Regions from separate parts of the Streptomyces sp. YKOK-I1 genome, predicted to be linked through region 3. Evidence: predicted binding sites of a transcription regulator. Region 3 holds the regulator's gene; each other region holds the start of a gene.

Region 1 (2,262 bases), 1.2 Mb from region 3:
CCGATGGGGGCTGGTCGCGCAGTTCCCCGCGCCCCTTGAAAGCATGCACCTGACCGGAGGTCACATCGTGAGCGTCACCGTCCGCATCCCCACCATCCTGCGCACCTACACCGGTGGTGCCGCCGAGGTGACCGCCGAGGGGGCCACCCTCGGCGAGGTCATCTCGGATCTGGAGAAGAACCACACCGGGATCGCCGCCCGGGTCCTGGACGACCAGGGCAAGCTGCGGCGGTTCGTGAACGTGTACGTGAACGACGACGACGTCCGGTTCGAGCAGGGGCTGGAGACGGCGACCCCGGACGGGGCGGGCGTGTCGATCATCCCGGCCGTCGCGGGCGGCTGCTGACCCTTGTTCAGTACCCACCGGTAGTAACCGTCGGTAACAGTGATTACCGAGTGTTCATCGAATTGCCCCCTCCGTGAGAGAAGCGGAGGGGGCAATTCAGTGTGGTTGAGCGCGGTACAGTTGGGGAACCGGGTCGCGAAACACTGATCCGGAATCTTTGATTTCTGCCTTGGGCCCGACAAGAAGTAGCCAAAGTGCGTGCCTCTTGCGTGGCATTTGTGGCTTTTATGGGGCCCGACTTGCCCTGAATTCTGGCGAATTCTCGCCACATTCCGGATCGCGTGCGTCCAGAATTCTCGTCCAAGTGACCTGTTGCAGAGGGCAGTTGGACAGATACATTCGGCCGCGGTCGACGCGTTCCGGCGCACGCCCCCAACCAACTGGGGGGTGAGGTCTGACCCGGATCCGCGAAGTGTGGATCTGTGCAAGGGCCAGTAATAGGGGAGTTAGGCATGGCTCAGGGCACCGTCAAGTGGTTCAACGCGGAGAAGGGGTACGGCTTCATCGCGGTCGACGGTGGTGCGGATGTTTTCGTCCACTACAGCGCGATCCAGATGGACGGGTACCGCACCCTGGAAGAGGGCCAGCGGGTCGATTTCGAGATCTCGCAGGGTCAGAAGGGGCCGCAGGCGGACATGGTCCGGCTGGCGACCAGCTGAAGCACGCGCCGACTGAAGCGTCGTTCTTCTGTTTCATCTTCGAAGGGCCCGTACCTCCTGGGGTACGGGCCCTTCGGCATGCCCCGCGCGGACGCCTCGGCGGACCCCAGTCCTCGGGAGGCGCTTGCACTCGACCATGCCGAGTGCTAATCATTGGCGTTAGCACTCTGAAGGTGAGAGTGACAAAGAAGGACCGGGTCGGTGAGGCCCGCAGGCCAGGTGGGGCAAGGAACCACGCGGCATGCGAGCCGTCCGTCGCGGGCGCGGGCGCGGTCCGAAGGAATCACCCCCAGTCCTGGAGGGACCACTTCACATGGCCAAGATCATCGCGTTCGACGAGGAGGCGCGGCGCGGCCTCGAGCGCGGCATGAACCAGCTCGCGGACGCCGTCAAGGTGACGCTCGGCCCCAAGGGTCGCAACGTCGTCCTCGAGAAGAAGTGGGGCGCCCCCACGATCACCAACGATGGTGTCTCCATCGCCAAGGAGATCGAGCTCGAGGACCCGTACGAGAAGATCGGCGCCGAGCTGGTCAAGGAAGTCGCGAAGAAGACGGACGACGTAGCCGGTGACGGCACGACGACCGCGACCGTCCTGGCCCAGGCCCTGGTGCGCGAGGGTCTGCGCAACGTGGCCGCCGGCGCCAACCCGATGGCTCTGAAGCGCGGTATCGAGAAGGCCGTCGAGGCTGTCTCCGGTGCCCTGCTCGAGCAGGCCAAGGACGTGGAGACCAAGGAGCAGATCGCCTCCACCGCCTCCATCTCCGCCGCCGACACCCAGATCGGCGAGCTCATCGCCGAGGCCATGGACAAGGTCGGCAAGGAAGGCGTCATCACCGTCGAGGAGTCCCAGACCTTCGGTCTGGAGCTGGAGCTCACCGAGGGTATGCGCTTCGACAAGGGCTACATCTCGGCGTACTTCGCCACCGACATGGAGCGTATGGAGGCCGTCCTCGACGACCCGTACATCCTGATCGCGAACTCCAAGATCGCGAACGTCAAGGACCTGCTCCCGCTCCTGGAGAAGGTCATGCAGTCGGGCAAGCCGCTGCTGATCATCGCCGAGGACGTCGAGGGCGAGGCCCTGTCGACCCTGGTCGTCAACAAGATCCGCGGCACCTTCAAGTCCGTCGCGGTCAAGGCCCCGGGCTTCGGCGACCGCCGCAAGGCGATGCTGAACGACATCGCCATCCTCACCGGCGGCGAGGTCATCTCCGAGGAGGTCGGTCTCAAGCTCGAGAACACGACCCTCGACCTGCT
Region 2 (2,262 bases), 2.6 Mb from region 3:
TCGGTGAAGTCCAGCTCCAGACCGAAGGTGTTGGACTCCTCGACGGTGATGACACCGTCCTTGCCGACCTTGTCCATCGCCTCGGCGATGAGCTCGCCGACCTGCTGGTCCTGGGCGGACAGCGCGGCGACGGCGGCGATGTCCGCCTTGTCGTCGATCGGGCGCGCGGTGGCGAGCAGCTCGTCGGAGACGGCCTTGACCGCGGCGTCGATGCCCTTCTTCAGGGCGGCCGGGGAGGCACCGGCGGCGACGTTCTTCAGGCCCTCGCGGACGAGCGCCTGGGCCAGCACGGTGGCGGTGGTGGTGCCGTCACCCGCGATGTCGTTGGTCTTGGTCGCCACCTCCTTCACGAGCTGGGCGCCGAGGTTCTCGTACGGGTCGTCGATCTCCACCTCACGGGCGATGGTGACGCCGTCGTTGGTGATGGTCGGGGCGCCGAACTTCTTGTCGATGACGACGTTGCGGCCCTTGGGACCGATCGTCACCTTGACCGTGTCGGCCAGCTTGTTGACGCCGCGCTCGAGGGCGCGACGGGCGTCCTCGTCGAACTTCAGGATCTTCGCCATGACAGCGGCAGCCCTCTCGGAAATCTGTGGGCGGAAAACGTGGGGTGAAAAGGCACTGCGCCCCGGGCGCCCGGCTTCTTATGTGGTGGCGGGAGCCAGGGGCGCAGCATCAAGCATCGAAATGCTCGGGTGAAGAACTACTTCTCGATGATCGCGAGGACGTCGCGAGCCGAGAGGACGAGGTACTCCTCGCCGTTGTACTTCACCTCGGTGCCGCCGTACTTGCTGTACAGGACGACGTCGCCGACCTTGACGTCGAGCGGCAGGCGCTCGCCGTTCTCGAAGCGACCCGGGCCCACGGCGAGGACGGCGCCCTCCTGGGGCTTCTCCTTCGCGGTGTCCGGGATGACCAGGCCGGAGGCCGTGGTCTGCTCGGCGTCGAGCGGCTGGACCACAATGCGGTCCTCAAGCGGCTTGATGGCAACCTTGGAGCTGGCGGTCGTCACGATCCGACCTCCCCCTTCGGAGATCTCACGGGGTTAACTGTCTGAGGTGGCGACCAGGTGGATCCGTCGTCGCGGGTGCCGGACCTGCCCGTCGCGTTGTTGGCACTCTCCAGTGGGGAGTGCCAGAGCCGAGACTATGACCGCGATTAGCACTCGGTCAAGCGGACTGCTAATCCCCGTGGCGCGTCGGCCGTTTTCCGGGCCCCGGAACGCCTACAGGTAGTCCTCCAGCTTCCCCACCGTCAGGCCCCGCTCCCGCACCACCCGCAGCAGTGCCGTCGTCCGTTCGCGCAGGCTCGGGCCGGTGGACTCGTCCGGGTCCAGGGCGACGATGTCGCCGGGGCGCAGACCGGGGGCGCCGTGCGGGTAGGTGAGCCCGGCGGGGCCCATCGCGGCGCGCCAGAGGACGACGGCCGTGATGCCGCAGTCGGCGGCGGCGCGCAGGGTGGTGGTGTCGTACGTGCCGTAGGGCGGGCGGAACAGGCGGGGGCGCAGGCCGAAGCGGGCGTGGAGTTTCTCCTGCTGGCCGCAGATCTCGGCGCGCTGGCCGGCGTACGGCAGACCGCGCAGGGCCGCGTGGTCGAGGGTGTGGTTCTCCAGGGTCGCGCCGACCGAGCGCAGCCGGGCGAAGTGGCCGTAGCCGGGTCCGACCACGCTGTCGGTGAGGAACACGCTGACGGGGAGGCGGAGTTCGCGGACCAGGTCGATGAAGCGGGGGTCGCGTTCGGCGCCGTCGTCGTAGGTGAGGAAGACGACCTTGTCGTGGGTGGGAACACGGTCGACGACCGGCGGGAGGGGCTCCTGGCCGGAGCGGCCGGAGCCGGCGGCGCGGCCGGGACCGCCCGGGCTGCCGGGACCGCCCGAACCGTGGGAGAGGGGGCGCACCCGCTGGGCCGCCTTCTTGCCCAGGCGTTCGATCGGGTCGACGGACTGGGCGCAGCCGGTCAGCGCCGTCACCGCCAGCGCCAGCAGTACGGCGATCAGCCCCCGCGTCCTCACAGGTAGTCCTCCAGGCGTGCCACCGCGTATCCCTGTGCCGTGACCTTGTTCAGGAACCGGCGGACCATGTCGGGCATGGTGCCCTTCCACTCGCCCCGGCCGCGGAAGTGGCTCAGGACGATGTCGCCGGGGTGGAGGTCGCGGTCCCACTCGCGGTACTCCCAGTGGTCGACGAAGACCTCCTCGTCCCAGAGTGGGGCGTACCTCACCCCGCAGGACTTCGCGGCGACCAGCGTGTCGCGGTTGTAGTT
Region 3 (2,262 bases):
GCGAGGAGCCGGTCCAGGGCCGCCGGCCAGCGTGAGGGGACGGCGTCGGGGCCCGCCTGGGGCTCGCCGGACTCCTCCACCAGGTCGCCGCAGAAGACGACCTCCGGGGAGCCGGGGACCAGGACCACGAGGTCGTGCGCGGTGTGCGCCGGGCCCACGTTCGCCAGCAGGACCTGACGGCTCCCGCCCAGGTCGAGGGTCCACTCGCCGGAGACCCGGTGGCGGGGGGCGACCAGCGTGTCCGCGGCCTCCGTCGCCGTCGCCTCGTCCAGACCGCCCCGCACCGCGTCCGCCCGCAGCTCCTCCGCCGGGACCGTGTCCATGCCCACCGCGCCGTACACCTCCGCGCCCGCGAACGCCGCCGCGCCGAACACATGATCGAAATGCGGATGGGTGAGCGCGAGATGGGTCACACGCGCGCCGGTCAGCTCCTCGGCCTGCGTCCGCAGCCGCACCCCCTCCGCCAGCCCCGACCCGGCGTCCACCATCAGCACCGCGCCCGCCCCGACGACCAGCCCCGCCGTGCAGTCCCAGCCCGGCAGCCGCACCCGCCCGACCCCGGCCGCGACCCGCTCCCACCCCAGCTCTTCCCAAGTCATGGTCATACCGGGACGCTAACGGTAAGCCGTCCTGGCGTCGGCCGACCTTGCCCCCGGTGTACCCCACAGCCGTACACTGGCCGGGGAACGTCTGGCACTCGGAAGCGAAGAGTGCCAGGGCGGACACCCAGGGGACTGGGGGACGACCACGGGAGGTGTGCGCGGGTGCTGAGTGAACGCAGGCTGCAAGTGCTGCGCGCCATCGTCCAGGACTACGTCGGCACCGAGGAGCCGGTGGGCTCCAAGGCCCTCACCGAGCGGCACAACCTCGGCGTCTCCCCGGCCACCGTGCGCAACGACATGGCCGCCCTGGAGGACGAGGGATACATCGCCCAGCCGCACACCAGCGCCGGGCGGATCCCCACCGACAAGGGCTACCGGCTGTTCGTCGACAAGCTGGCCGGCGTCAAGCCGATGACCGCGCCCGAGCGGCGCGCCATCCAGAACTTCCTCGACGGCGCCGTCGACCTCGACGACGTCGTGGCGCGGACCGTGCGGCTGCTCGCGCAGCTCACCCGGCAGGTCGCCGTCGTGCAGTACCCCTCGCTGACCCGGTCCACCGTGCGGCACGTGGAGCTGCTGTCGCTCGCGCCGGCCCGGCTGATGCTCGTGCTGATCACGGACACCGGACGGGTCGAGCAGCGCCTGGTGGACTGCCCGGCGCCCTTCGGGGAGGCCTCTCTGGCGGATCTACGCGCGCGGCTCAACAGCCGGATCGCGGGCCGCCGGTTCACCGACGTGCCGCGCCTGGTGGAGGACCTGCCCGAGGCCTTCGAGGCGGACGACCGCGGCACGGTCTCGACGGTGCTCTCCACCCTGCTGGAGACCCTCGTCGAGGAGAACGAGGAGCGGCTGATGATCGGCGGGACCGCCAATCTCACCCGCTTCGGACATGACTTCCCTCTCATCATCCGGCCCGTCCTGGAGGCCCTGGAGGAACACGTCGTTCTTCTCAAACTCCTGGGCGAGGCGGGGGATTCGGGCATGACCGTACGCATCGGTCATGAGAACGCCTATGAGGGACTCAACTCCACTTCCGTGGTCTCGGTCGGCTACGGTTCGGGCGGCGAGGCAGTCGCCAAACTCGGCGTGGTCGGCCCGACCCGCATGGATTACCCGGGAACGATGGGAGCGGTACGAGCGGTGGCACGGTACGTCGGACAGATCCTGGCGGAGTCGTAAGTGGCCACGGACTACTACGCCGTTCTCGGCGTGCGCCGCGACGCGTCGCAGGATGAGATCAAGAAGGCGTTCCGCCGGCTCGCCCGCGAGCTGCACCCGGACGTCAACCCGGATCCGAAGACCCAGGAGCGGTTCAAGGAGATCAACGCCGCCTACGAGGTGCTGTCGGACCCGCAGAAGAAGCAGGTCTACGACCTCGGCGGCGACCCCCTCTCCCAGGCAGGCGGCGGTGGCGCGGGCGGCTTCGGGGCCGGTGGCTTCGGCAACTTCTCCGACATCATGGACGCGTTCTTCGGTACGGCGTCCCAGCGGGGGCCGAGGTCCAGGACCCGGCGCGGCCAGGACGCGATGATCCGGCTGGAGGTGGACCTCGACGAGGCCGCCTTCGGCACCACCAAGGACATCCAGGTCGACACCGCGATCGTCTGCACCACGTGCAGCGGCGAGGGCGCCGCCCCCGGCACCACCGCCCAGACGTGTG

The links. Region 3 encodes HrcA, which represses chaperone genes, less so after heat shock. Its sites were predicted from a motif close to TTNGCACTCNGNNNNNCNGAGTGCNAA; they were not measured.
Region 1: groL (chaperonin GroEL) is a predicted target of HrcA. The motif match lies at 1,129-1,155, and genes of this name have one in related genera.
Region 2: groES (co-chaperone GroES) is a predicted target of HrcA. The motif match lies at 1,159-1,185, and genes of this name have one in related genera.

Annotation. Positions count from the first base shown of each region.
Region 1 is NZ_BAAGDR010000001.1:4,817,849-4,820,110, reverse strand. It holds gene ACYQ8Q_RS21125 (MoaD/ThiS family protein) at 68-346, shown strand; gene ACYQ8Q_RS21120 (cold-shock protein) at 799-1,005, shown strand; gene groL (chaperonin GroEL) at 1,319-2,262, shown strand, end outside.
Region 2 is NZ_BAAGDR010000001.1:6,298,426-6,300,687, reverse strand. It holds gene groL (chaperonin GroEL) at 1-566, opposite strand, end outside; gene groES (co-chaperone GroES) at 704-1,012, opposite strand; gene ACYQ8Q_RS28125 (polysaccharide deacetylase family protein) at 1,226-2,011, opposite strand; gene ACYQ8Q_RS28120 (polysaccharide deacetylase family protein) at 2,008-2,262, opposite strand, start outside.
Region 3 is NZ_BAAGDR010000001.1:3,651,984-3,654,245, reverse strand. It holds gene ACYQ8Q_RS15870 (MBL fold metallo-hydrolase) at 1-605, opposite strand, end outside; gene hrcA (heat-inducible transcriptional repressor HrcA) at 765-1,781, shown strand; gene dnaJ (molecular chaperone DnaJ) at 1,782-2,262, shown strand, end outside.